DNA from 2 places in the Massilia haematophila genome. Region 2 is predicted to be linked to the other one. Evidence: predicted binding sites of a transcription regulator. Region 2 holds the regulator's gene; the other holds the start of a gene.
The links. The regulator FliA, encoded in region 2, starts transcription of late flagellar genes. The targets are predictions, from matches to a motif close to CTAAAGTTTNNNNNNNNNNNGCCGNTA.
Positions count from the first base shown of each region.

Region 1 (14,501 bases), 800 kb from region 2:
CGCCGCCCAGGGCTATGCGCGCGCCCAGTTCGCCCTCGCGCTGCGCTACGACAGCGGGCAGGGCGTGGAGCGCGATCTGGCGCAGGCGCTGGACTGGCTGCGCCGCGCCGCCGGGCAGGGCCACGCCCCGGCCCAGTTCAACCTCGGCCTGCGCTACGACAAGGGGCAGGACGTCGAGCAGGACAGCGCCCAGGCGATTCATTGGTACGAGCGCGCCGCCGAGCAAGGCCACCTCAGTTCCCAGTTCAACCTGGCCCTGGTCTTCGACAGCGGCCATGGCGTGGCGCGCGACGAGGAGAAGGCGCTCGCGTGGTACCGGCGCGCGGCCGAACAGGGCCACGCCGGCGCCCAGGACAACCTCGGCCTGCGCTACGAGCACGGCCAGGGCGTGGCGCGCGACGCGGGCCTCGCCGCGCACTGGTACCGCAAGGCCGGCGAGCAGGGCCTGCCTGCCGCGCAATACCACCTGGGCCAGCTCTATGATGCCGGCCAGGGCGTCGAGCACGATCCGGCGCAGGCCGCGGCCTGGTACCGCAAGGCGGCCGAGCAGGGCCACCTGCGCGCCCAGTTCGACCTCGGCCTGCGTTTCGAGGCCGGCAACGGCGTGCCGCGCGACGTGGCGCACGCGCTCGAATGGTACCGGCGCGCGGCGGCCCAGGCATATGCGCCGGCCCAGCACATGGTCGGCACCCTGATCGACCGCGAGGACCTGGGCGACCCGCGCGAGGCCACCGACTGGTACCGCAAGGCGGCCGAGCAGGGCCACGCCCCGGCGCAGTTCGCGCTGGCGCTGCGCTACGACAGTGCGCATGGCGTCGAACGCGACTACGAGGCCGCGCATTTCTGGTACCTGTGCGCGGCGCGCCAGGGCCATGCGCGCGCCCAGTTCAATCTCGGCGTGATGTACGCGACCGGACAGGGCACCGGGTGCGACCCGGTCGAGGCCTATGGCTGGCTGCACCGGGCGGCGGCGGGCGGCATTCCGGCGGCCGCGCCTTACCTGAAGCGCATCGCGTCCAGGATGGCGCCGCTGCAGCTGGCGCAGGCGCAGGTATTTACCGAAGGCGCCTAAGTACTCACCCAGCGGCGCGGTTGATCGAACGGCCGCATCATCGCGGCCCGTAAAACTCCGCACGCCTGGCCGCCCGGCCATTAGAATACCGCCCACAACAACCACCCGTCTTCGGAGACCCATGAACAAGAAGCTCCTCGCCGCGCTGTCGCTGGCCTTCGCCGCGACCGCGACGGCGCCGCTGCACGCCGCACCCGCCGCCACCGCCGCCAGCGTCAAGGCCGCGCCCTTCGACCGCGCCGCCTACGCCATCAACCATAAAAAATTCGTCCTGCAGAACGGCCTGACCCTGATCGTCCACGAAGACCACAGCGTGCCCGTGGTCGCCGTCAACATGTGGTACCACGTCGGCTCGCGCAACGAGAAGCGCGGCAAGACCGGCTTCGCCCACCTGTTCGAGCACTTCTTCTTCAACGGCTCCGAGAACTACCCGCACGGCTTCCGCGAGGCGATGGACGACCTCGGCGCGAACAACCGCAACGGCACCACCAACACCGACCGCACCAACTTCTTCGAGGACGTGCCGGTGTCGGCGCTGGAACGCACCCTGTTCCTCGAATCGGACCGCATGGGCTTCCTCGGCAACTACATCTCGCAGGCCATGCTCGAGCGCGAGCGCGGCGTGGTGCAGAACGAGAAGCGGCAGGGCGAGAACCAGCCCTATGGGCGCGTGCGCATGGAAGTCTCCGCCAAGATGTACCCGTACTCGCACCCGTATTCGTGGTCGACGATCGGCTACATGGAAGACCTGCAGGCCGCCTCGCTGGACGACATCAAGGAGTGGTACCGCACCTACTACGGCCCGAACAACGCGGTGATCTCGCTGGCCGGCGACATCACGCCCGAGCGCGCGCTGGAACTGGTGAACAAATACTTCGGCGCGATCCCGCCGGGCCCGCCGCTGCCGCGTCTTGAAACCTGGATCCCTACGCTCGAGCGCAACATCCGCGACGAGATGGAAGACCACGTGCCGCAGGTGCGCATCTACCGCAGCTGGCACGCCGCTTCGTGGAAGGACGCCGACACGCCGCGCCTGGCGCTGCTGGCCGAGGTGCTGGCCGGCTCGAAGAGCGCGCGCCTGGACAAGCGCCTGGTCTACGACAAGGGCCTGGCCACCAACGTCAGCACCTACGTCAACGACGCCGAGCTGGGCGGCACCTTCAACATCGTCGTCACCGTCAAGCCGGGCGTCGACCCGCTGCTGGTGGAGCGCGAGCTGGATGCCATCGTCGCCGAGGCGCTGGACAAGGGCCCGAGCGCGGCCGAACTGGCGCGCGTGAAGACCAGCAGCCTGGCCGGCTTCTCGCGCAGCATCGAGCGCCTGGGCGGCATGGGCGGACGCTCGGACGTGCTGGCCGAAAGCATGACCTATGGCGGTACGCCGGACGCCTACCTGGACCGCCTGGAGCAGATGGCCAAGGCCACCCCGGCCGACGTGAAGGCCGCCGGCCAGCGCTGGCTGCGCGCCAACCACTACACGATGACGGTGCGTCCGTTCGCCAAGCTGGCGGCGACGAAATCAACCATCGACCGCAAGCAGCTGCCGGCACTGGGCGAGGCGCCGGACGTGAAGTTCCCGGCCCTGCAGCGCGCCCAGCTGAAGAACGGCCTGAAGGTGATCCTGGTCGAGCGCCACAGCGCGCCGATCGTGAACGCGACCCTGGCGGTGGACGCCGGCACCGCCTCGGACACCGCCGCGAAAGCCGGCGCCGCCGCGCTGACCCTGGACCTGCTCGACAAGGGCACGAAGACGCGCGACGCCTTTGCGCTGTCGGACGCGCTGGAAAACCTGGGCGCGAGCCTGTCCACCGGCACCAGCCCCGACCAGTCGCTGGTGCGCCTGCAGGCCACCGCCGCCAACCTGGCGCCTTCGCTGGCGATCATGGCCGAGGCGGCGCTGGCGCCGAGCTTCCCGCAAGACCAGTTCGCGCTGCAAAAGCAGCGCCGCGTGGCCCAGATCGGCCAGGAGAAGGCGCAGCCGAACAGCCTGGCGACGCGCATCCTGCCGGGCCTGCTGTACGGCCAGGAGCACGTCTACGGCAAGCCGGCCAGCGGCTACGAAACCAGCGTCGCCGGCATCACGCGCGACGACCTGGCGCAGTGGCACGCCACCTGGTTCAAGCCGGGCAGCGCGACCCTGGTCGTGGCCGGCGACGTCACCATGGACAAGCTGCTGCCGGCGCTCGAAGCGGCGTTCGGCAAGTGGGCCGCCGGCACGGCGCCGGCCAAGCAGGTAAATGGCGCGCCGAATAGCGCACCGCGCAAGATCTACCTGATCGACAAGCCGGACGCGCCGCAGTCGACCATCGTCGCCGCCCAGCTGTCGCTGCCTTACGGCCAGCCGGAAGACCTGGCGATCGAACCGGTGATGACCAACTTCGGCGGCATCGCGACCTCGCGTCTGAACCGCAACCTGCGCCTGGACAAGCACTGGAGCTACGGCACCAGCGCGCGCCTGTCGGAAGTGCGCGGCCAGCGCAGCTTCGTCACTATGGCGCCGGTACAGACCGACAAGACGGTCGAGGCGATGCGCGAAGTGCGCAAGGAAGTGCAGGGCGTGGCCGGCGAGCGTCCGCTGGTCGGCGCCGAGTACGAGAGCATCATGCGCAACATGACCTCGCGCCTGGCCGGCCGCTTCGGCACCCTGAACGCGCTCGAAGGCGCGGCGCTGGCGACCGTCAACCTGGGCCTGCCGGACGACTACTGGAGCAAGTACGCCGCCAACGTCAAGGCGCTGACTCCGCAGCAGCTGGGCCAGGCCGCCGGCAAGTTCGTCAAGCCGGAAGAGGTGACCTGGATCGTGATCGGCGACCTGCGCAAGGTGGAAGCCGGGATCCGCGCGCTGGGCTGGGGCGAGGTGGTGGTGCTCGACCAGGATGGCAAGCCGGTGCGCTAAGGCCTGGCCTGGTTGCGACTCGCGGCGGCGTTTGCGGGTGATGTGCCGCCGCTGCGGGTGCATGGATGAACACGTAGCGCGTGGGCACAGGTGCCCACCCTACGGGAAGCATCGCGTTGTTAACGGTGTTGCGGCCAGAACGCCAACCGTAGGGTGGGCACCCCGTGCCCACGCGAAACGCCGCATTGTGGCGTCGTTTTTTGAACCCGACCGTACGCCATCCGCCAACGCATCAAACGGCAAACCCGCACCGCCCCAACCAAACCTGTTGTCCCCCAACCTCACCCGCGCGCCGCGCGGGACGCGACTGGTATATACTGTACATCCATACAGCTCCACCTTTCGTGATGGAACTTACCGACAAGCTCGAAATCCTGGCGGACGCCGCCAAATACGACGCCTCCTGCGCCAGCAGCGGCGCGCCCAAGCGCGCTTCCGACGGCAGCGACGGCGGCATCGGCGCCACCACCGGCATGGGGATCTGCCACAGCTACACGCCCGACGGGCGCTGCGTCTCGCTGCTGAAGATCCTGCTCACCAACTTCTGCGTCTACGACTGCCAGTACTGCGTCAACCGGCGCAGCTCGAACGTGCCGCGCGCGCGTTTCTCGGTCGACGAAGTGGTGAAGCTCACCCACGATTTCTACCTGCGCAACTACATCGACGGCCTGTTCCTCAGCTCCGGCATCATCCGTTCGAGCGACTACACGATGGAGCAACTGGTGGAAGTGGCGCGCCGCCTGCGCGAAGACCACAACTTCCGCGGCTACATCCACCTGAAGACGATTCCCGACGCCGATCCGGCCCTGATTGCGAAGGCGGGGCGCTATGCCGACCGCCTGTCGGTGAACATCGAGCTGCCGACCCACGACAGCGTCACGCGCCTGGCGCCGGAAAAGAACGTGCACACGATCAAACTGGCGATGGGCTCGATCCGCCGCAAGCTCGACGAAAAGGCCGAGGAGCCGAAGGCGCCGAGCTTCGCCCCGGCCGGCCAGAGCACGCAAATGATCGTCGGCGCCGACGCCAGCGACGACCACACCATCCTGAACACCGCCGAAACCCTGTACGGCAGCTATAAACTCAAGCGCGTGTACTACTCGGCCTTCAGCCCGATCCCGCAAAGCCCGAAGAGCGTGCCGCTGGCGCCGCCGCCGCTGCTGCGCGAGCACCGCCTGTACCAGGCCGACTTCCTGCTGCGCGGCTACGGTTTCACGGCCGGGGAACTGATGCCGAAGGCCGGCAACCTGGCGCTCGACGTCGACCCGAAGCTGGCCTGGGCGCTGGCCAACCGCGAGCACTTCCCGATGGACCTGAACCGGGTCGACGCCGAAATGATCGCCCGCATCCCCGGCATCGGCCTGCGCAACGCCAAGCGCATCGTCGAGCTGCGCCGGGTGCGGCGGGTGCGCTGGGAAGACTTATCCCGCCTGCGCTGCAGCATGAAGAAGATCGCCCCCTTCGTCGTCACGGCCGACTACAAGCCGGCCCAGGGACAATCCAGTTCCGACCTGCTGCGGCGCCACCTGGCCGACGCGCCCCGGCAGATGAACCTCTGGCCGGAATTGCAGGCGGCATGAGCGCGGCCGCAGCGGTTGCCGCCGGCCAGCCGCTGGCGGTCGCGAATTTCGCCGAATGGCGCGACGCCGCGCGCGATCTCCTCATCCATTCCGTTGCGCCCGAGCTCGTCACCTGGAGCCAGCCGGGTGCGCCGGACCTGCTCGCGGCCGACCTGTTCTCGGGTGCGCCGGCGCCAGTCGAGCCCACGCATAATGCCTCCATCGGCTTGAACGAACCGAAACCGCCACCGCACTTGCCGCGCTCGCTGATGGACATGCTGCAGACGGCGGCCTGCTGTCGCATGCCGGACCGCTGGGCTTTTCTCTACCGCGTGATCTGGCGCTGGACCCAGGGCGAGCACGACGTGCAATCCGCCGCCGACGCCGACGGCGCGCGATTGCATTCGATGGTAAAGGCGGTGCGCCGCGAGGAGCACGACATGCATGCCTACATCCGATTCCGCGAGCGTCCCGAGGCCGCCGGCCCGCCGCGCTTCGTCGCCTGGTTCGAGCCGCGTCACGACGTGCTGCCCCAGGTCGCCGAACACTTCGTGAACCGCATGGGTAATGTGAGCTGGATGATCGCCACGCCCGATGCCAGCGTGCTGTGGGACGGCCACACCCTGCACAACGCCGGCCCCCTGATGAGCAGCGCGGCCGAGCTCGACGACGCCGGCGAAGCGCTCTGGCTCACCTATTACCGCAGCATTTTCAACCCGGCGCGCCTGAACACCCAGGTCATGCAAAGCCATATCCCCTCGCGCTTCTGGAAGAACCTGCCCGAGGGGGCGATCGTGCCCGAGATGGTCACCAACGCCGCGCTTGGTGCGCGCCGCACCGGCCAGGCCCAGGCGGTCGGCCGCAAGAGCGGCGCCACCATCCCGATCGCCCCGGCCGATGCCCAGCCCGAGCGCCAGCAGCCTTCGAAACTCGATGAGTGCCGGCGCTGCGATTTGTGGCAATACGCCACCCAGGCCGTGGGCGGAGAAGGGTCGAAGAAGGCGCCGATCATGCTGGTCGGCGAGCAGCCGGGCGACCAGGAAGACCTCGCCGGCCACCCCTTTGTCGGCCCGGCCGGCAAGCTGCTCGACAAGGTCTTCGACGCCGCCGGCGTCGAGCGCCGCGAGATCTACCTCACCAACGCCGTCAAGCATTTCAAATGGGAGCCGCGCGGCAAGCGCCGCCTGCACAAGACCCCGGCCCAGCGCGAGGTCGAGGCCTGCCATTATTGGCTCGACAAGGAGCTGGCGGCGATCAAGCCGAAGGTGATCGTGGCGCTGGGCGCCACGGCCTTGAAGTCGGTGCTGGGCAGCGGCAGCGTGACGCTGAAGGACAAGCTCGGCAAGCCGATCATGCACGAGGGCAGGTGGGTGGTGACGGTCTACCACCCTTCATACATCCTGCGCGTGCCCGACGAGGAGGCCAAGCGCGAGGCGTTCAAGGTGATGGTCGACGGCCTGAAGCTGGCGCATGAATTGCTGAGCAGGCCGCCGGAAGCGCCGCCGGCGTGATGTGTTTTACATGACGGCGTTCAGCCATCGGTATCGGCAATCACGGACGCCGAGGAAGGCGTAGGGTGGGCTCCTGAGCCCACGCGGTACGGCGCCGGCAAGCGACGAATGATCTCGCTCGTGGCCTCAAAACAGGACGTAGGGTGGGTTCTCGAACCCACCGGTACGAAGTTAGCAAGCGTCTGAGAATGATCTTGCCGATGGCTTCAAATGGATGCGAGCTGACAAAAAGGAATGTTCAACTCGCAGCCGTTGCACCGCGTGGGTTCAAGAACCCACCCTACGAACGACGAAACCAGCGTGCGGCCTCAAATCAGTGCTTGTCGATATAAAGAATGTTCGACCAGGAGCCGTTGTACCGCGTGGACACAGGTGTCCACCCTACGATATTACGCACTGAATCTCGCACGCGGCGTTAGAGGAGGCCGTAGGGTGGGTTCTCGAACCCACGCGGTACGACAGTGGCAAGCACTTGCTGATGATCTTGCCACGGACTTTGAATAAGGCGTAGGGTGGACACCTGTGTCCACGCGGTACGGCAGCGGCAAGGGGTGGAGCTTGCGCTTGCACGCGGCATCAAGTCACCGCTTGCATGACGAAGAAATGTTCGACTTGGCGCCCTTGCACCGCGTGGGCACAGGTGCCGACCCTACGATTCAGCGCCCGGCATCCTTCTCGGCCGGCGCCAGCGCCACGTCGAACCGCACCAGGTCGCCCGCGCTGACCTGCTTGGCCGAGGCCGGCGGATCGAGCTTCCCGATCGCGAACCCCGGCTGCACCTGCACGATCGACAGCGTGCCCACCGGCGCTTCCACCGTGCCGAGCGGCGCCAGCGGATCGCTGCCGTAGACCTGCTGGCGCGCATCAAGCCGGTAGACCACCAGCTGGTCGCCCGGCGCCACCGAGGAGGTGCTGCCGGCGTCGATGAAGACGCGCTCGCCCTGCACCTGCACCACCTTCGCCATGAAGGGCAGCGGCGCCAGGTCCTGGGCGATCTGGTCGGCGCCTTCGTCGAGCGCGCGCAGGATCGCGCCGCCAAACGGCGTGGCGGCGAAGCTGGCGCTGCCAAAAGGCTTGTCGCGGCCGATGCGCTGCTCGCCGACGCCCTCGGCCACTGCCGTGCGGCGCGCGACCAGGGCGCCGGACAGGCCGTCGTAGACGTAGAAGGCGATCTCGATGCGGCGCGCATCCTTCTTGATCAATCCGTAATAAGCGGGCTTGCCGAACTTGCTCGCGTCGACGATCTCGCCGGCGATGACGAACTGGGCGTCGTGCATCGTGGCGATGCGGCGCACCGCGGCGACGTCGGTCGCCGGGCCGCTGGCGCCGGGCGCGATCACGTAGGGGCTGTCCTTGCCGAGGAACTTGCCGCTGCCGCTCAGGCGGCGCAGCAGTTCCTGCGGCAGGCGGGTGGCGATGTCGTCGACGTCGTCGAGCTGGGGCGAGCTGCGCAGGTGGAAGGGCGTGACGACGATCTTCTTGCGGTAGCCGAGATTGAGGTTGCCGCGCGGACGGGCTTCCTCTTCCTTCACCTGGACGCGCACGTGCAGCAACTGGCCGGTCTGCCACTCGCGCACAATGCTGTAGCGGTCGAATTCGGCGGCCGGCTGGATGCGGCTGCTGTCGAGGGTCTTGCCGCGCGTGCCGGCGCCGGCGGCGACGTCCACGCGCGCGGCGCTGCGCAGGCCGAGCTGCTCGAGCGCGTCGCGGATCGCGACCTGGCGCGCGCGCGCGACGCCGCCTTCGGCCACCAGCGCCACGCCTTCGGCTTCGGCCGGCGCGGCGAAGGCGGTTCCGCCGTGCAGCGCAGCCAGGAGCGCAAACAGCGGCGCAATCAGCCGCGCAAACAGGGCAGCGCGCAGGAAATTTGCTGCCTTACTGGGCATGGTAGAACGACGCGCCATAGGCAGCGCCGGGGCCGGCGTTGCCCACCATGGTGCGGGCGTTCTTGGCCACGGCCGGCTGGGTGGCGCCTTGGGGCTGGTACTGTGCCGCATGCGGGTCGAAATCCATCTCCACGGTCGTCTCGTAGGTGCCGTCCTCGCGCTGCGCGGTATTCGTCACGCGCGCGCCACGGATGAAGGCGTCAATATACACCTTGAAACTGTCGTCCTTGAGCGCGAGCGAGCCGGCCGTGCTGCCGCCCTCGACGCGCACGCCGTACACCTGTTCGGCCATCGCGCGGTAGGCGTCCAGGCGCGAGGCGCGCATGGCCAGCAGCTTGCGCTGGGCCGGCGAGACGCGCTCGCAATCGCCCTGGCAGCCGGCGGTGTTGACCGCGCCGTAGCCGGTGGCGGTGAGGGTGATGACGGTGCTTGGCGCACCCGCGGCCGGCTGGGCGGAGAAGGAGGACGTGCGCACGGTGCCGCATGCGGTCAGCAGCGTGGAGGCGGCAAGGGCGAGGACAGCGACGAGTTTCATGACGGATCCGGTAAGTATTCGGTGCGCAAACGGGCGCGGTATCAGACTGGATAACGGCCGCTGGCGTCGGATCTTGATGGATTTGGGAAATATTTGTGCCGACATGACGCAACAATGCGGCTGGCTTGGCGGATCGGCATGACGCGACTGGCGCCCGCTTCAGGGCGGCACAGCTACCAAGCATGCATATGCCTCTTGTAACATCTTGTTCCTTGCTTATATTGCTTGGCGCAATGACAATGCCCTCATTAAACAAGAAAAGGGATGCCACCATGTTGAAACGCGCCTTGCCCGCATTGACCCTGTGTTTCCTGACCTTGCCGGCCGTGGCGCAGACCGCGCCCGCGGCCGAGCCGGAGGCGCCTGCAGCCGCCACGGCGGCCACCGCGCCGACCGATGCCGCCGGCGAACCGGTCCCGCAGACCATCCTCGTCTCGGGCCAGCGTCCCGGGCCCGGCCTGTGGAAAGTGTCGAAGGGCGATCATGTGATGTGGGTGTTCGGCATCCACGATCCACTGCCGAAGGGCATGGAATGGCGTTCGAAGGAAGTCGAGCGCAAGATCGCGCAATCGCAGGAATTCCTGGGCGCGCCGACCGGTGGGGTGCAGGTCGGCTGGGGTGGCGGCCTGGGCGCCTTGCCCTTCCTCATCGGCCTGAAGAAGAATCCGGACGGCGCCACGCTGAAGGACGTGCTGCCGCCGGACCTGTACGCGCGCTGGGCGCCGTTGAAGCAGAAATATTTCGGCGACGATGACGATATCGAGCGCGAGCGCCCGGTCTTCGTGGCTCAGGAACTGTACCACCGCGCCAAGGTCCAGGCCGGGCTGCACAAGGGCCCCGACCTGCGCGAAGCGCTGGGCAAGCTCGCCAACCAGCACAAGATCAAATACACCTCGAACAAGATCCAGGTCGAACTCAAGGAGCCGGGCAAGGCGGCGCGCGAATTCAAGAAGGGCGCGATGGAAGACGTGCCTTGCCTGGCCGCGACGATCAGCCAGCTCGAAACCGATATCGAAGCCATGCGCACGCGGGCCAACGCCTGGGCCGTCGGCGAACTCGACGCCATCGAGAAACTCGATTACTCCGACCGCGAGACCGCCTGCAACAACGCCTTCCTCAGCAGCGCCATCACGAAGCTGCAGCCGGAACTGCTGACGATGCAGCAGCGCGCCCGCGACAGCTGGCTGGCCGCGGCCGAGCGAGCGCTGGAAAACAACACCAGCACCTTTGCCCTGTTGAGCATGAAGGACGTGCTGTCGCCGCAAGGCACGCTGGCCAGGCTCAAGGCCAAAGGCTACACGGTCGAAAAGCCGAACTGAAAGACCCGACGGTATTGTCCGGGCATTTGTCGGTAAAACCGTCCCCATCCCACCACACTTTTCCGCGCTACCGCCGCGCACGCCTACCGTGCACCTGAAATACTTGCCATTGCGCTATCATTACTGACGACGCGACATGGATTCCTGGCAGTTCTGTCATCGGCAGGAACCAGCTCGCGCCATCAGAACAACCAGTGGAAAAGGGTAGAGCATGAAGTTATCCCGTGTCGCCGAGGTCCTCTCGGATTACGCGCGCGCCGAAATGTACGCGCTGTCGTCGATCCGCAAGCTGTCGGACGTCCACCTGATCTGGGGGCCGATCCATGCCCGCACGGCGTACGGCATCGGCGCCAAGGACTTTTCCCTGTACCGCCTGGCGAGCACGCCGAAGCGGAGCTGGTCCGACTACCTGATCAACGAACCGCTGAAGGCGAAATACGCGGCCATCACCTCGAAGGAAGCGCGCCAGATCGCCGACGACAAGTCGCGCTTTTTCGAGCACTGCCACGCCCACGGCATCCGCACCATCCCGATCCTGGCGCTGGTGACGAAGCAGCCGTCGAACGGCGGCATCATTCCCCACCTGAATTCGGCCGGGGAACTGGCGCGCTTGCTGGTGCCGGGCCAGTATTTCTTCAAGCCGAGCAACGGCTCGCACGGCAAGGGCACCTTCTCGCTGCGCGTGGACGATTTCGGCCTGCACTGGGCCGGCAACAGCGGCACCTACGAGGAATTCTTCACCTACTGCCAGTCGGCCCTGGAGTACACCCGCGCGCTGATCGTGCAGCCGAAGATGATCAACCACCAGGTGATCCGCAACATCACCCAGGCCAAAGGCCTGTCGACGGTGCGCATCTGCACGGTGAGGAAGGGCAGCGAGATCAAGGTCATCGGCTCCTGCCTGCGCATCATCGTCGGCGACAGCGAGACCGACAATTTTACACATGGCTCGAGCGGCAACCTGGTCGGCGCCATCGATTCCGACACCGGCGAACTGATCGGCGTACGCGCCTCGCGCTCGCGCACCTGGCCGAAGATGACCGACGTGCTGGCGCATCCGCGCACCGGTAAGACCATCGTCGGCGTGCAGCTGCCCTACTGGCAGGAGGTGGTCGACCTGGTCACCAAGGCCCATCATTCGATCGAGAGCCTGTACACGGTCGGCTGGGACGTGGCGATCACCGACGACGGCCCGGTCATCGTCGAGGCCAACTGGCGCTACGACATCGACATCCTGCAGGTCGCCTACAAGAAGGGGTACCGGCAGGTGATCGCCGACAACCTCGTGGTCTGAGCGGCGCGCCCGGCCGGACCTTGGCGGGTTCCGGCTGAAATCGACGGATTGAACGATTGTTGCGTAGGCGACGTACATAGCCACAAAATCTCGTTATCGAAAATTTACATTTTCGTGAATAATCACAATCGTCTCGTAGAATTTCCACACGGCACTAATTGCTGAGCAAGCGGAAGGCGTCCTGTCTTTCGCTGGAGATGACGAGACGCCCCATGATTCCGCCGCTTACTTTCGCACTTACTTTCCCGCTTTCCCGGCTGCTGCCGGTTCCCTTGCTGTTACTGGCCCTGCCCGCCGCGCATGCCGGTGACGCGGCCGGATTCGCTACCCCAGGCGCGTCTCTCACCACCACCGCGACCTTCGCGTCGCAATACGTCTCGCGCGGCATGCGCCAGACCTGGGGCCGCCCGGCCTTGCAGCTGGGTGTCGATTATGCGCATCCGAGCGGCTGGTCGGCAGGCACCTGGGCATCCACCGTCAGCGACCGCTTCGTCGAAGGCGGCCGCGTCGAGTGGGACCTGTACGGCGGCTATGCCGCTACCATCGGGCAGGTCGGCGTCAGCCTGATGCTCATGCACTACCGCTATCCGGGCGCACGCATCGGCGCCACCGGCACGCGCTACGACTACACCGAACTGGTGCCGGGCATGACGTACGGACCGTTCTACGGCAAATACAACCGGACGGTGTCGCGCGACTTCTTCGGCATCGCCGGGGCGCGCGGCACCGGCTACCTCGACATCGGCGCCAACGTCGCGCTGGGCGGCGGCTATACCTTGAACCTGCACGCCGGCGATGGCCGCGTGGCCGGCAGCGGCAACGCCGTCTGGGACTGGCGCGACGCCAAGGCGGGCGTGACCAGGAGCTTCGACGGCGGCTGGAGCATCGCCGCCGCCTACACCCGCGCCTGGGGCGCCACCGATGCCTACGACCGCTACACGACCGGCGTGGCGCGCGCGGACGGCGCCGTCGCCTATTCGAATCCCGCCAAGGGCACGTTCGCCGTGAACCTTGCCCGTACCTTCTGAGAACGAGAGAGACCAGCATGACCGACCAATCGAAGGCGCACAGCGCGCGCCGCCTGTCCCTGGGTTCGATGTCCCTGAGCGCCAAGATCTGCGCCACCGCCACCCTGCTTGTCGTGACGAGCCTGGGCGCGACCTCGGCCTTCATCGCGGTCAAGAGCAGCCAGAGCGCCGAGGAAGCGGCCATGCGCCAGGCGCGCACGCTGACCCAGGAAGCAGCGGCGCGGCTCAGGAGCCAGCTGGCCGCCAACCTGGCATCGTTGAAAAGCGTCGCCACGGTGCTGCAATCGACCCAGGCGGCGCAGCAGCCCCTGAGCCGGGCGCAGGTGGCCGACGTGGTGCGCGCCACGCTGGTGGGATCGGAAGACTTCATCGGCAACGCGGCGGCCTACGAGCCGAACGCGCTGGACGGCAAGGACGGCGAGTTCGCCGGCCGGCAGCCGCTGTACGACGCCACCGGCCGCTACATGCCGTACTGGACGCGGACCCCGGACGGCAAGGTGAACGTCGAGCCGATCGTGTTCGTCGCCACGCCGGGCGGGAACGACTGGTACGACATTCCGAAGGCCAGCGGCCACGCGTACTTCACGGAACCCTACATGTACCGGATCAACGGCAAGGATGTCGTGATCGCCACCCTGTCGACCCCGATCAAGGTGGACGGCCAGTTCAAGGGCGTGGTCAGCGGCGACTTCCAGCTCACCACGCTCGGCGCCATGCTGGCCAACATGAAGGTGATGGAGGGCGGCACGCTGGCGCTGATCTCGAACGGCGGCCTGTACGCCAGCAACCAGGACCATGCCCTGAACGGCAAGAAGGCGGAGGATCTGCCGGCCGCCGCGCTGGACGCGCTCAAGCAGGGCAAGCCCTACGACTACATCGACGGCCGCGGCGTGGTGCATCTGCTGCAGCCGCTGCGCGTGCAGGACGACATGGCGCCGTGGGCGATCTCGCTCGCCTTCCCGCACAGCGTGGCGACCGCGCCGGCGCGCGAGCTGGCCGGCTACGCGGCGCTGGTGTCGGTCTTGTGCGCCGTGGCCGCCGTGGGCGTGATGGTGGCCGTGCTGCGCCGCCTGACCCGCCCGCTGCGCGTGCTGGGCGACGCCATGACCGACCTCTCCGGCGGCAACGCGGACCTGGGCGTGCGCCTGGCCGTGCGCGGCAACGACGAGCTGGCCGACATCGCGCGCGGCTTCAACGGCTTCGTGGCCAAGATCGAGGACGTGCTGGGGCGCGTGCGCACCAGTTCCGACGCCGTGGCGATCGCGTCGAACGAAATCCGCCAGGGCAATGCCGACCTGTCGGTGCGCACCGAGCAGCAGGCCAGCGCGCTGGAGGAAACGGCCGCTTCGATGGAAGAGCTGAACGGCACCGTGCGGCAGAACGCGGACAATGCGCGCCAGG
Region 1 is NZ_JBHRVV010000001.1:3,780,920-3,795,420, reverse strand. Features, by position in the region: gene ACFOPH_RS16830 (tetratricopeptide repeat protein) at 1-1,072, shown strand, start outside; gene ACFOPH_RS16825 (M16 family metallopeptidase) at 1,194-3,968, shown strand; gene ACFOPH_RS16820 (putative DNA modification/repair radical SAM protein) at 4,316-5,548, shown strand; gene ACFOPH_RS16815 (UdgX family uracil-DNA binding protein) at 5,545-7,038, shown strand; gene ACFOPH_RS16810 (flagella assembly protein FlgT middle domain-containing protein) at 7,695-8,924, opposite strand; gene ACFOPH_RS16805 (LPP20 family lipoprotein) at 8,914-9,459, opposite strand; gene ACFOPH_RS16800 (TraB/GumN family protein) at 9,732-10,778, shown strand; gene ACFOPH_RS16795 (sugar-transfer associated ATP-grasp domain-containing protein) at 10,990-12,072, shown strand; gene ACFOPH_RS16790 (TorF family putative porin) at 12,285-13,100, shown strand; gene ACFOPH_RS16785 (methyl-accepting chemotaxis protein) at 13,118-14,501, shown strand, end outside.
Region 1: a site for FliA is predicted at 9,511-9,537, ahead of ACFOPH_RS16805 (LPP20 family lipoprotein). Genes of this name have one in related genera too.

Region 2 (14,501 bases):
CGCTGAAGTTGATGGGGCGCGCCCTGTACGACATGGACGGCTTGACCTTCCAGGGTGAGCTGGCGCAATTCTGGACGGCGGTGACGCGCTTCGACCGCGGGCTCTGGCGCCGTTTCCGTGCCTACCTGATCACCCAGACCCAGCTCAATGGCGCCTTCTACGGCCGCGATTTTTACACGCTGCTGGCCGAGGGTGCGCCGGGAAGCGCGCATCCGGCGCCCTTGCAGCTGGCCGCGGCTGTCGCCGACGATGAAGCCGACGAGCTGCAGCTGAACGGCGCCTGAGCCTCGGCGCCTTAGAGCGACATCTTCAGCATCAGCAACACGATATTGCCTTTGCCCTTGCGCATCGACAGGTGGGGCACGTAGGTGGCCGTCAACTGGGCCTTGTGGGTGCCGAACGAGGCGACCGGCAGGAGTGCGGGGAAGGGACGGCCCTCGAACCAGTCGTGGCGCCGGATCAGGAGCGCGGTCAGCCCGGCGCTCACTTCGTATTTCGACACCACCGGAAACACCCACTGGTACACATAGCCCGCCATCCACTGCGGCCGCTCGTTCGAGTCGCGAATGCGGATGACGTAGACCCCTTCGTCGTTGCCGCGCTCGTTGCGGATGCTGCGCCCGATGCCGCCGCCCAGGGTGTTCTCGTTCATCTTGTTCAGCTGCTTCTCGGTGTAGGTATCGCGGTCATGCCAGGCGTAGCCGGACAGGTAGACGTCCCAGCGCGCCCTGCTGGGCGATTCGCTGTCGATGATCATTGCGGAGCGGAACGGATTCTCGGGCACGGCCAGTTCCCCGCCCGCCTGCGCCGCACCGGCGAAGAGTCCGGCAGCGCACAGAAAAGATGTGACGCAGAAAAATTTCACATTTGAAACGATACCCATAGAGCCCCCGATGACAGTGGACGTGCATGAACCGATTCCACGGCAAACCTGCCGCGTAGTTGCAAGACATCCCTGCCAGCTATTATTTCCCTTTGGAATCAAGGGGTTTGAGGTTCTTGTGCTCTGCTGGACCGTTTTTATTGTAGAGCTAGTATGCGCAACGCGTAGCACAATTGATAGCGATTTTTACAATACTTTCCTATTTTGCCCTTCAGAAAAATTAACAATTAGAATAATTCCGTGAGGCAACTTTTTCGGCCAAGTATGAATTGGCAGGACTTTTCCTGCTTGTTCTAGATATAGCCGTGCGGCAATAGCAGCGATAATCGAGACTTGACCGATTAAAGGACGGCAGGGGAACAGGCATGGCGGACAGCGACGCAGAAAAGACAGAAGACGCGTCACCCAAGAAGCTCGAGAAAGCGCGCGAAGAAGGCGACGTTCCCCGGTCGCGCGAACTGGCGACCTTTGCCGTGCTGATGACGGCCGGCGCCGGCCTGTGGATCACCGGCGGCAGCCTGGTCGGCCGCCTGCAGGGCGCGCTCGAGTCGGGCCTGAGCCTGAACCGCGAGCAGATCTACAACCCGAGCGTCCTGCTCGAGCGCATCGCGGCCGACGTCGGCGGCGTGCTGCTGGCCTGCCTGCCGCTGGCCTTTGCCATCATGCTGGTCGCGGTGGCCTCGCCGCTGATGATCGGCGGCTTCAACTTCAGCACGAAAGCCTTCGCGCCCAACTTCATGAAGCTCAATCCGATCAGCGGGCTGGGCAACATGTTCTCGGCCAATGCCCTGGTCGAACTCCTGAAGGCGATCGCCAAGACCCTGCTGGTCGGCGCCGTGGCCTGGGTGGTCGTCGTGAGCGAGATGGATGCGGTGCTCGGCCTGGCGGTGGAGCCGCTGGGCACCTCGACCGGCCACCTGGCCAGCCTGATGTGGCGCGCCTTCCTGTTCATCGTCGGCGCGCTGGGCGTGATCGCGGCGATCGACGGCCCGTACCAGATCTGGCATTACGCCAACAAGCACAAGATGACGCGCCAGGAAATGATCGAGGAAGCCAAGGAGTCGGACGGCAATCCTCAGATTAAAGGGAAGATTCGCCAGATGCAGCGGCAAATGGCGCGCAACCGCATGATGCAGAATGTGCCCACTGCCGACGTCGTGGTGACCAACCCGACCCACTACGCGGTGGCGCTGAAGTACGCCGACGGCCAGGCCGGTGCGCCGCGCGTGGTCGCCAAGGGCGTCGACGAAGTGGCGGCCAAGATCCGCGAGCTGGCCAAGGAAAACAAGGTCGCCATGCTCGAAGCCCCGGCCCTGGCCCGTGCGCTGTACAAGCACACCGAGATCGACGACGAGATTCCCGAGAAGCTGTACTCGGCCGTGGCCGAAGTGCTGGCCTACGTGTTCCAGCTGCGTAACTACAGCAAGGCCGGCGGCCACTATCCGGATCGCCCGACGAAGCTGCCCGTGCCGCCGGAGATGGACCCGCTGGACCCGGCGTCGCAAAAGCCGCAACAACCGCAATAAACGCAACAACCGCAATAAACCGATACCGATAACGGAGCAATTCGATGAATAGTTTGAGACTGCCCGCCTGGCTGAGCGGACTCGGCGCCCGGGGCACTGCCCTGGCCGCGCCGATCCTGATCATCCTGCTGCTGGCGATGATGATCCTGCCGCTGCCGGCATTCATCCTCGACCTGTTCTTCAGCTTCAATATCGCGCTGTCGGTGATCGTGCTCTTGACCGCGCTGTACACGGTCAAGCCGCTCGACTTCATGGCCTTTCCGGCGATCCTGCTGGTGTCCACGATGCTGCGCCTGTCGCTCAATGTGGCCTCGACGCGTATCGTGCTGACCGAAGGCCATACCGGTGGCGCCGCTGCCGGCAAGGTGATCGAAGCCTTCGGCCACTTCCTGATCGGCGGTAACTACACCGTCGGTATCGTGGTGTTCGTCATCCTCACCATCATCAACTTCACCGTCGTCACCAAGGGTGCGGGCCGTATCGCCGAAGTGGGCGCGCGCTTCGCCCTGGACGCGATGCCGGGCAAGCAGATGGCGATCGACGCCGACCTGAACGCCGGCATGATCGGCGAAGCCGAGGCGCGCAAGCGCCGCGCCGAAGTCGGCCAGGAAGCCGAGTTCTACGGCGCCATGGACGGTGCTTCGAAGTACGTCAAGGGCGATGCCATCGCCGGCATCATGGTCACCCTGATCAACGTCATCGGCGGCCTGATCGTCGGCGTGGTGATGCACGACATGGCCGTCGGCGATGCCGCGAAAACCTATACCTTGCTGGCGATCGGCGACGGCCTGGTCGCGCAGATTCCTTCGCTGATCATCTCGATCGCGGCCGGTATGGTCGTCTCGCGCGTGGCCAACGACCAGGACATCGGCGGCCAGATGGTCGGCCAACTGTTCGCCAAGCCCGAGGTGCTGTACATCACCGGCATCATCATCGGCGGCCTGGGCCTGATCCCGGGCATGCCGAACCTGGTTTTCCTGCTGCTGGCCGGCGCCCTCTGCGGCAGCGGCTACCTGCTGGCCAAGCGCGCCAAGGATGCGCCGCAGCGCGAAGCCGAAGCCGCGGCCGATGAAGCGGCGGCGGGCGCGGCCAAGGCAGCATCCGCCGAGACCGAGGAAGCGACCTGGCAGGACATCATGCCGGTCGACACCCTGGGCCTGGAAGTGGGCTACCGCCTGATCCCGTTGGTCGACAAGACCCAGGGCGGCGAGCTGCTCAAGCGCATCAAGGGCATCCGCAAGAAGTTCGCCCAGGAAGTCGGCTTCCTGGCGCCGCCGGTGCACATCCGCGACAACCTGGAACTGAAGCCGTCCGCCTACCGCATCACCCTGAAGGGCGTGGAAGTGGGCGCCGGCGAAGCGGTCAACGGCCAGTTCCTGGCGATCAACCCGGGCATGGCGAGCGGCACGCTGCCGGGCCAGCAGACGACCGACCCGGCCTTCGGCCTGCCGGCCGTCTGGATCGAGGCCAGCATGCGCGACGAGGCGCAGAACCTGGGCTATACCGTGGTCGACGCCGGCACGGTTGTCGCCACCCACCTGAACCACCTGATCACGACCCACGCGTCGGAACTGCTGGGGCGCATGGAAGTGCAGGCCTTGCTGGATCACCTGGGCAAGGAATCGCCGAAGCTGGTCGAAGACCTGGTGCCGAAGGTGGTCTCGCTGTCGACCTTGCAAAAGGTGCTGCAGAACCTGCTGCTCGAAGGCGTGCACATCCGCGACATGCGCACCATCATCGAGACCCTGTCGGAACACGCGCCGCAGACCCAGGACCCGAACGATTTGACGGCGCTGGTGCGCATTGCGCTGGGACGCGCGATCGTGCAGCAGCTGTTCCCGGGCACCAACGAACTGAGCGTGATGACCCTGGACAACCGCCTCGAGCGCCTCCTGATGCAGGCCCTGGGCGCGGGCGGCGACGGCACCGGCATCGAGCCGGGCCTGGCCGACACCATCGCCCAGCAGGCCCACCTGGCCTCGCAGCAGCAGGAGGCGATGGGCCACACGCCGGTGCTGCTGGTGCCGGGCCCGCTGCGCGTGCTGCTGTCGCGCTTCCTGCGCCGCGCATTGCCACAACTGAAGGTCTTGTCGCATTCGGAGATTCCGGAGACGAAGACGATCCGGGTGACCAGCCTGGTCGGGGCGCAGTAATTCATTTAAAGAAGTGGCTAGCGGAAGGCACCGTTAGGGCTGACATGATCATTAAAACCGGAGTATTTTTCTGAGGACGGACCTGAATCCACGTTCTTTGATGAATTTCGGTGATGAAGAATGCGCATAAAAGAAGCACGGAAGGGCCATCGGGCCGAATCGTTAACCCCAGGAACTCAGAAGAAAGTACTAGTTCTATTGTTTGGTAGTCTGGAAATTGAACGATTATGATGACAGCCCGCTAATTAGCTCGTCGCAAAGCACGGACCTGAGTGCGCGCCAGAAAGCGTCGGCTTTTTTACTAGCAGAAGCGGCTTGAGCTTCCCTACACTCCGTCCGCTTTTGTCAAAAAAAATTTACATTTCTCTTTGAGATGCAAATCAGGAATTTTTAATAAAGTCAATGACTTATGTCATGCTCGCCTGTCAAGCCATTGCCAGCGAATTTCCCATTAGGAAACGTTTGACGGCTTCTAACGGACGAGATGCCATGTGTGGCAACTTCACAGATATTCAAGGCTGATGCCGTTAAAAGCTTAAGCCATGGTGAAACAGCGATATCTGGACCGAAGGGTAATTCAACTGATAACATAGTGATACCTTTCAACGTTTAGAAGGGTCACTTGTACAAGGTACAATGTGATCCTGAATGTTGTAGCCCGCTCCCGTAGTCGGAGCCTGACATGTCCAGGTATTGGCATGGCTAGCATGATTACGAATCCGTTCGGCATCAATCGTACCGAATTGCATAGCGAAGGTGCATAGACGGCTAGAGGAGGCATGGCGCTGCGCACTGTCGTCAATTATGCGTGATTCTTCGGAGTGCCCGGGCAGCGCTAGAGATCTATCCTTTTGAGCCTAGGGAGGGTGGCTACTGATCGGACTGCACAGATGAGCCAATCGAGAGCATCAACGTGACAGCATCTACGACATTAAAAGGCTGTCATGAATTTACTATTTAATACGCACACTACTATTAGATGCGTAAAACTAGGAGCTCAAGAGATCGTCGCTCAGAAAAATGGCTTAATGACATCAGCAGTATCTGTTAAGCATCAAAACGATGTGTTTCGAGTTGCTATGCAAAAGGGTGGCCGTGGCTTTAAGCTGCAAAAACGATGAAGTAATAAGTCGTGCTGCCTCCTTTTATTGCATTGATTAAATAATTAAAGAATGGCTATGAGATAAATCATAGTAAGTGGGGTGTGCGAGCAGTCACTCTGCTTGAGCAATATCTCTCTGACGTAGCATTAATGTATTTGTAATGCAGGACACCTAATAAGGCAAACAAATTATGAAAGTAGCAAGCAATACACCATCTTCGTTTCATCTACATAACGGCTTCGAGTTTGTGCAATTAGGAGATGGACTTGATGACGTATCCCTGATTGTACTCATGCTTGAGAAAAATTGGGGAAGCAGTAGCATAGATAAGATCAAGGCTCTTACGCACTGGATTTCTTCCTATCCACAAGAAATACCTTGCTATGTTGTCGGTTGCGAGTCGACCATTCCGAATAAATCTTTCAAAGATTACGGCCATAAGGAGCGCGATGACGCGGTACGGGCCTTTTGCGATGAGGTTCTCGCAAGATCCAAGTCAATTGGTGTGCGCGGGGAAATAACTTGTGCGTATCTGACGGAGGTGCTTGGCTACCGTGACGATCAGGTAGATATTATTTACACGCTAGGTGCTGACGATAATGTTGAACAGTTGCGCCGTTTTCTGAGGAAAAATAATTGTCCAAACGCTTTTGAGAAAAACATGTTGGCTTTTCAGGATAAGCCTTACGTTTTGTATGAGAGGGCAATTGGCTTCGAACGAGATATCACCATCTCAAAGCCATATATTACGACAATTGATGATGCTGCAAGATTGAATGCCGATATCAGGATCGATGGACAGGTGAAGACGCTTTGGTGCGAGACTAATAAAATATATGGTCAGTTCTTGCTGGCAGAACGGACAGATGCATTTCTATGTGCAATTCTTCCGTTCGCGATGAGGGTTTGTAAGGATATTGTTTGCGAAGCTCCTGTGAGCGAGCAGTTCTTGCACAACCTGAATGAAATCTTGGTCCCACAGCTTTGCGCCCACGATCCGCGGCTATATAAAGTAAAAATAACGGCCGCAACTGATTCATCACTCTTGATTCGAGGAAATGCCGTGGCGACTGGTATGTCATGTGGTGTTGATAGTTTTTATACGGTAAGTTTGTATAAAGACTCGATTTATAAGTCGATGAATCTAACGCATCTGTATTGCGGAAACTATTTGTACGGGAATGATGGTCCAATATACGAGAGAGCAGAAATGGTAGCGCAAGATCTCGGTCTGCCCTTGGTTCGCACGGCGACAAATATTAACGAAGCACTTCGTTTGCCGCATTTGTACACTCATTTTTTTAAAACAATGTTCGGTGTCTTGTCGCTGAAAAAATTGTTTCGTACATATTATTATTCAACTGCAGAAGACTTTAGTCATTTTGGGCTGAAGGATAATAGTATCAGGGATACTGCGCAGTTTGAGTTGTTGCTTTTATACACGTTTAGTTGTGTGGAGTTTCAGGTGGTTACAGGTGGAGTAAAAAGCGAACGTCTTGAAAAGACGCGTTCGATTTGTGCGCTCTCAACTGCTCAAAAATTCCTGAACGTTTGCCTTTATCCGGCAGAAAAACGGAACTGCGGAAAGTGTGGAAAATGCATGCGTACCCTGCTTATGCTGGATATGGTGAACTCACTAGATCGCTTTCAGGATGTGTTCGACATTGAAGCCTATCGGAAGAATCGTCTTGATAGTTTCATTTATCTTGTAGGGTTAAAAAACTCAGCTATGTTTTCGGAGGTTTACAAATATTTTTCGGAGACTGATCGTCTGATGATAGAGCAAGCTGAAGTTGCTGCTGAAGAAGCAAACCAATGAAGGAAGGTTAAGCAAAAAAAGTAAAAGTACAATCTTTAACTTATCTCTGGACGTGTTTGTGAAGAGTTGCCAACCGAGGCGTTTGAACTGGTGACAGATGTGCTTAAGTAAAATGAGATCGCCGCCTCGGCGATCTTATTCAATAAGATCGTTCGCGTACTGATGCGCTTTCGGCACTTAATAACTCGGTTGGCATTTTCGTTGGGCTATAAAGATGTCATAATTTTACGCCGGCACGCAAGCATCGTCGGATACATCCAGATCAATTACCGTTGACCAAGAGCTAATAACAGGGTGTGTACGAAATTAACTCCTAAAAGTTAGTCTGCTGAGTAGTATTCTGGCCTCTGCCAGCCAGACCCAAGCAGCCAAAATGGCTAGTTTGCGGTCGTGGTGCATGATGGTGCGTCGCCAGCGTTCAGTCCACGCGTGCGTCCGTTCGACAACCCAACGCTTTGGCAGGACCACGAAGCCCCTGTCGATTCCTGCAGCCGGGACGGCCCCTTGTGCGGTGTTGTGCAAGGTTCCCGTCGTGCCGTTTCTGGGACGCCGTATGACTTCGACGCGGATCTGGTGCCGCTGCTCGATCTCGCGGGCACACTTTCCAGCGTAGGCGCCATCGGTGTAAAGCGTTGCAAGTGCGGGCGCTTTTGCGCACGCTTGCGCCACAACCGCCGCGGCAGCATCCCGGTCCTGCACACTCGCAGCGGTGACGCTAAGTGCGATGATCAAACCCATCGTATCGACGACGAGGTTGCGTTTTCGACCTTTGACCTTCTTGCCTGCATCGAAACCGCTTTCGCCACCCTGCGGCGAGCTGCGATTGGATTGGGCATCAATGACGGCCGCTGTCGGCGCCTCCGGGCGCCCGATACGTGAGCATCATTGCTCGCGCAACCGATCCTGCATCTGCTCAAACACGCCTGCTGCGGCCCAACGTGCGAAGGTTTTGTAGACTGCCTGCCAAGGGGGGAAACGTGGCTGGCAACAGCCGCCGGGCGCAGCCTGTACGCAAAATGTAGGAACAGGCATTGACCAGCTCGCGCCGGCTGTAGTGAGCTGGTGTGCCCCGCTGGCCTGGAGCGCGCTCGAATAAGTCGGCGACCAGGTCCCATTTGGCATCGGTCAGATTAGTGCTGTAGAAAGGGACATTCTCGCGCCGGTGTGCCGCCGTGTAGCCGTAGCGTTTGGGTCCTTTATCGGCCGTTGGGTACGCCCGGCGCTTCACCTTGAGCCGCACGATCCCTTCTGCGCGCAATGCGCGCCGGATCGTCGCTTCACACACGTGCACGCCACAGCGATGCGCCAGCTCGCCGGCAATCTCCGCCAGGCTCACCTGCGCATGCTCGGACACGATTTCGTGCAAAGCTGCGATATGCACAGAGTTCAACGCTGACGGCCTGCCGCCGAGATTCGTCGGCGGCTGAGAATCGGATAGATCTTTGCTTGCTATGGCATGTCCTCCCATATCAGGGAAAGCATGTCACCGTTACGACTTCTAGTTTGTCTACACCCTCTAAGGTGCTACGGGCGTGTGATCTGGGAGAGGCACACCGACAATACTATGGAGCGGCTCAATTTGCTCACTTGTAGCCGGTGACGTTGTCAAATGGTGATAGGTGTCTACGAAATACAGCCTGTGCGCCTCGGTAGGAGACGTCGCCGCAGGGCTCTCAAGCCAACCTCCCGCAGAATTAGCCCCATTTCCCCATCCTTTTCGGTAGATGGTTGCTTCACGGCATCGTCAATAATCTCTTCCGTAGACAGGCGAACCATGCCTGCAACGAACAGACCAGAAGCAGTGCGGAGAAAAAGATGAATGTGAAGAAATTTACAGCGGCAACATCCCGGGAAGCCTTGCGCAAGGTGCGCGATGCGCTCGGGCCTGACGCCGTCATCCTCTCGAACCGGCCCGTCGACGGCGTGGTCGAGATCCTCGCGCTCGACAACGACGACGTCGCCTCGCTCGCTTCCCCGGCCGCCGAATCCGACATGGCCGCGCCCCAGCCGCGCCTCGACCACCTGCACGCCTTCGAGCCGGAAGCCCCGGCTTTCGTGAACCGCCGCGCCGCAGCGCCGGCACCCGCCCCAGCGCCGGAGCACGTCTTCGCCCCGCGCCGCGCCGCCCAGATGGAGCCGGAATTCGAAGCCGCCTTCAGCGCGCGCCGCGCGCCTGCGCCGGCCGCGGAGCCGGCCTTCGACATGGCCGCCATGACCCAGATGATGCAGGCCGCGGTCGCCCAGGCGCGCGAATCGGCCGCCGCCGAGATGAACGGCATGATGAGCGAGATCCGCGCCATGCGCGGCATGATGGAAAGCCAGCTGGCCGAGCTGTCCTGGGGCAGCACCCAGCAGCGCGAGCCGCAGAAGGCCGTCGTGCTGCGCGAGATGCTGGCGGCCGGCTTCTCGGCGTCGCTGTCGCGCTACCTGATCGACAAGATGCCGGCCAACAAGGATGCCGCAGAGGCGATGCGCTGGATCAAGACCGTGCTGGCCCGTAACTTGACCACCATGGCCGACGAAGACTCGCTGCTGGACAAGGGCGGCGTGTTCGCCCTGGTCGGCCCGACCGGCGTCGGCAAGACCACCACCACCGCCAAGCTGGCGGCGCGCTGCGTGATGCGCCACGGTCCCGAGAAGCTCGCTTTGATCACCACCGACGCCTACCGTATCGGCGGCCACGAGCAGCTGCGCATCTATGGCAAGATCCTGGGCGTGATGGTGCACTCGGTGAAGGACGAGGCCGACCTGCGCATTGCATTGAAAGAGCTCAAGAACAAGCACACCGTGCTGATCGACACCATCGGCATGTCGCAGCGCGACCAGATGGTCACCGAGCAGGTGTCGATGCTGGCCGGCGCCGGCGCGGATGTGAAGCGCCTGCTGTGCCTGAACGCGACCGCCACCGGCGAGACCCTGAACGAAGTGGTGCGCGCCTACCAGGGCAGCGGCCTGCACGGCTGCATCATGACCAAGCTCGACGAAGCCGCCTCGATCGGCAGCGTGCTCGACGTCGTGATTCGCCAGAAACTGAACCTGCATTACATCTCGAACGGCCAGCGCGTGCCGGAAGACCTGCACCTGGCCGACCGCGCCATGCTGGTCGACCGCGCCTTTCGCGGCCGCCGCGACGCCGGCAACCAGTTCGACGACGCCGACCTGCCGCTGGTGATGGCGCATACCGGCAACGTCGCCGGCGACAGCAGCCTGCGCGGGGTGCGCCTTGGCTAGTTTCGACTTCGACCAGGCCGAAGGCCTGCGCCGGATGCTGGCCGGGCCGAAGCCGCGCGTGGTGACGTTCCTCTCGGCCACGCCGGGCGACGACAAGGCCGCGATGCTGGTCAACCTGGGCGCCTCGCTGGCCCAGGCCGGCAACGAGGTGATGATCGTCGACGCCTGCCAACGCGAGTTGGGCGTCGCCCGCCACCTGGAGATGGAACGCCACGTCAGTTTGATGCAGGTGGCGCGCCAGGAGTGCGCGCTGAACCAGGTGGTCCAGCAGGCGCCGCAGGGTTTCCAGGTTGCCCTGCTGGCGCGCGACGGCGTCGTGCCGCGTACCGGAAGCGATGAGCAACGCCGCCTGGCGAAGGCCTTCGACGTCATGGTGAAAGGGCAGGGCGGCATCGTCATCGTCGACGGCGAACTGAACCGCGAAGGCGGCTTCGCCGTGCCGATGCTGGCCGATTCCGAAATCGTGGTGCAGGTCTCGAACAGCGCCACCTCGATCACCAACGCCTATGCGCTGATCAAGCGCCTGGCCCAGGAGTTCGGGCGCCGTCCTTTCGGCATCCTGATCACCGGGGCCACCGAGGCTGAGGCCAAGGTGGTTTACGATAATATGGCATCGGCGGCAAGTCGTTACCTTGCAGTAACCTTGAGTTCCATGGGCTCGGTGCCGGCCGACGAATACCTGCACCGCGCGGCCCGCCTCGGGCGCACCGTGGTCGACGCCTTCCCGCTGGCCGGGGCGTCGGTGGCGTTCCGCCGGCTCGCCGGGCGCTTCGCCTTGCCGGGCATGGCCCAAGTGGGGCGCCACGGCGGCGCTGGTTTTGACGCCGGTTTCAATGTACGCGTCGGCTCTTAAGAAAAAAGCACAAGCATGTATACCGTCAAAGGGAAAGCGGACAAGAATCACTTGCTCACCCAGCACCAGCCGCTGGTCAAGCGCCTGGCGCACCAGATGAAGGCCAAGCTGCCGCCCTCGGTCGAGGTCGACGACCTGATCCAGGCCGGCATGATGGGCCTGCTCGACGCCATCAACCGCTACGAGGACAACCACGGGGCCCAGTTCGAGACCTATGCCGTGCTGCGCATCCGCGGCGCGATGGTCGACGAATTGCGCGCCAACGACTGGATGCCGCGCAGCACCCGCCAGAACATGAAGAAAGTGGAGACCGCCATGACCACGCTGCAGCAACGCCTGGGCCGCCCGCCGAGCGAATCGGAAGTCGCAAAATCGCTCAACCTGCCGCTCGAGGATTACCAGGACATGCTGTTCGAAGGCGGCGGCCACCAGCTGGTCTATTACGAGGACTTCCACGAGGACGACGGCAACGACAGCTTCCTCGACCGGTACGCGGTCGACGACGCCGACCCGCTGCGCGCGCTGCTCGACACCGACTTCCGCTCGGCCGTGATCGAGGCGATCGACAACCTGCCGCCGCGCGAGAAGATCCTGATGGGCCTCTATTACGAGGAAGAGCTGAACCTGAAGGAAATCGGCGCCGTCCTCGGCGTCTCCGAATCGCGCGTGTCGCAGCTGCACACGCAAGCCGTGGCGCGCCTGCGTGCCTCGCTGCGGGAGAGACTGTGGACTTCGCCAGCCTGATCGGCCTGGCGCTGGCGCTGGCCGGCCTGTTCGTCGGGCACACGCTCGACGGCGGCCGCTTCGCCTCGCTGTTCCAGCCGGCGGCCTTCGCCATCGTCGTCGTCGGCACCTTCGGCGCGGTGCTGCTGCAATCCGAAGCACGCAGCTTCCTGCGCGGCATGCGCATGCTGCGCTGGGTGTTCTTCCCGCCGCGCAGCCAGCGCCAGCCGCTGGCCAGCGCGATCGCGTTGTGGAGCCTGACGGCGCGGCGCGACGGCCTGCTCTCGCTCGAGCAGTACATGGGCACCAAGGATCCGTTCATCCAGAAGGGCCTGCGCCTGGTGGTGGACGGCATCCAGCCCGAGAAGCTGCGCAACCTGCTGGAAACCGAGATCAACGCTTTCGAATTCGCCGAGCGCCAGGCCGCGCGCATCTGGGAATCGGCGGCCGGCTACGCGCCGACCATCGGCATCCTGGGCGCGGTGCTGGGCCTGATCCACGTGATGGAAAACCTGTCCGATCCGTCGCGGCTCGGTTCGGGCATCGCGGTGGCGTTCGTGTCGACCGTGTACGGCGTGGGGCTGGCCAACCTGTTCTTCCTCCCGGTCGGCAACAAGCTGAAGGCCATCGTCGCCGACCAGGTGGTGCAGTACGAGATCCTCACAGAGGTCTTCCACGACCTGGCCAGCGGCAACCACACCCGTGTGGTGGAAGAGCGCGTGGCCAGCCTGCTGGCGAAGCGCTGACATGGCGCGCAAACGCTACGACGATGCGCAGCCGCATGGCGAGGACCGTGACCGCTGGTTGATTTCCTACGCCGACCTGATCACGCTGCTGTTCGCCTTCTTCGTCGTGATGTACGCCATCTCCATCGTCAACGAGGGCAAGTACAAGGTGCTCTCCGACGCCCTGGGCAGCGCCTTCGGCGGCAATCCGCAGACCCCGCAGGCCAGCAGCACGCTCGAGCCGCTACCGCTGTCGGGCATCATCGCGCGCAAGCGGGCGGAGGCGGCCAGGCGTGACCGCGAACGCATGAATACCCTGGCGCGCGACCTGGGCGCTTCGCTGGCGCCGCTGGTCGAATCGGGCAAGGTGCGCGTGGTGCAGACCGCGCGCGGCGTCAGTGTCGAGATCAGCGAGAGCGTGCTGTTCGCGCAGGGCCAGGCGGCGCTGGGCGAGGCATCGCGCGCGACGCTGGGCGTGGTCGCCGGCCTGCTGAAGGACGATCCGCATGCGATCGAGGTTGAGGGGCATACCGACAACGTGCCGATCGCCAATCCGTTGTTTCCATCGAACTGGGAACTCTCGGCCGTGCGCGCCAGCAGCGTGGTGCGGCTCTTCATCGAGAATGGCATTGCCCCGGCGCGCCTGACAGCGGTCGGGCATGGCGAGAACCGGCCGGTGGCATCGAACGAGGACGAGGCGGGCAGGGCGCGTAATCGGCGGGTGGCGGTGACGATCCTGGCGGCGAAGCCGGAGTGAAAGAAAATTTCAGTTTGTTGGTTCCGATGAAATAATCTTTCATCAGGCATTCTATACGGTGGGGTCAAGACCCCACCCTACGGGTAACAGGTTGCGTAGGGTGGGGTCTCGACCCCACGCGATCACCCTTCGCTACCACGGAACGTCAAACTCACCCCGCCCCTTGGCATTTCCGGCTCCCGCCCGCACAATGGAATCACACAAGCATATGGAGCACCCATGCAACGCCGACCCTTCCTGCTGACCGCCCTAACTGCGCTGACCGCGGCCAGCTTCCTGCCCGCACTCGCGGGCGCCGCCCCCGGAGACCCCCAAGTGGCAGTCCGAAACAAGATCGAAGTCGAATCCGTGAACGGCCGCGCGCTGGTGCACCTGACGGTGTACAACTACGGCAAGCAGACCATCTGGGTCCCGCGCGAGATGGCGGAAGAGAAGGAACTGAGCGGGCGCCGCTTCGACGTGCGCGCCTTCGACGGCCGGCCGCTCGACTACACCGGCAAGATGGTGAAGCGCGCGGCGCTGACGGCGGACGATTACGTGCCGGTCGCGCCGGGCAAGGAAGTGAAGAACACGATCGACATCACGCCCTCGTACGCCTTCGTGGCAGGCCGTCACAGCTACCAGATCGGCTATGACGGCCCTTACCTGGCCGATGTGAAGCAGCTCGACAAGCCGTCGCAAAGCCCCGCGCGGCCGCTGACCTTCATCCACATCGGCAAATAATCGGC
Region 2 is NZ_JBHRVV010000001.1:2,981,151-2,995,651, reverse strand. Features, by position in the region: gene ACFOPH_RS13345 (capsule biosynthesis protein) at 1-284, shown strand, start outside; gene ACFOPH_RS13340 (hypothetical protein) at 296-784, opposite strand; gene flhB (flagellar biosynthesis protein FlhB) at 1,249-2,409, shown strand; gene flhA (flagellar biosynthesis protein FlhA) at 2,454-4,562, shown strand; gene ACFOPH_RS13325 (hypothetical protein) at 5,856-7,484, shown strand; partial or broken gene ACFOPH_RS13320 (IS5 family transposase) at 7,791-8,952, opposite strand; gene flhF (flagellar biosynthesis protein FlhF) at 9,300-10,715, shown strand; gene ACFOPH_RS13310 (MinD/ParA family ATP-binding protein) at 10,708-11,568, shown strand; gene ACFOPH_RS13305 (RNA polymerase sigma factor FliA) at 11,584-12,312, shown strand; gene ACFOPH_RS13300 (flagellar motor protein) at 12,294-13,037, shown strand; gene motD (flagellar motor protein MotD) at 13,039-13,773, shown strand; gene ACFOPH_RS13290 (hypothetical protein) at 13,993-14,496, shown strand.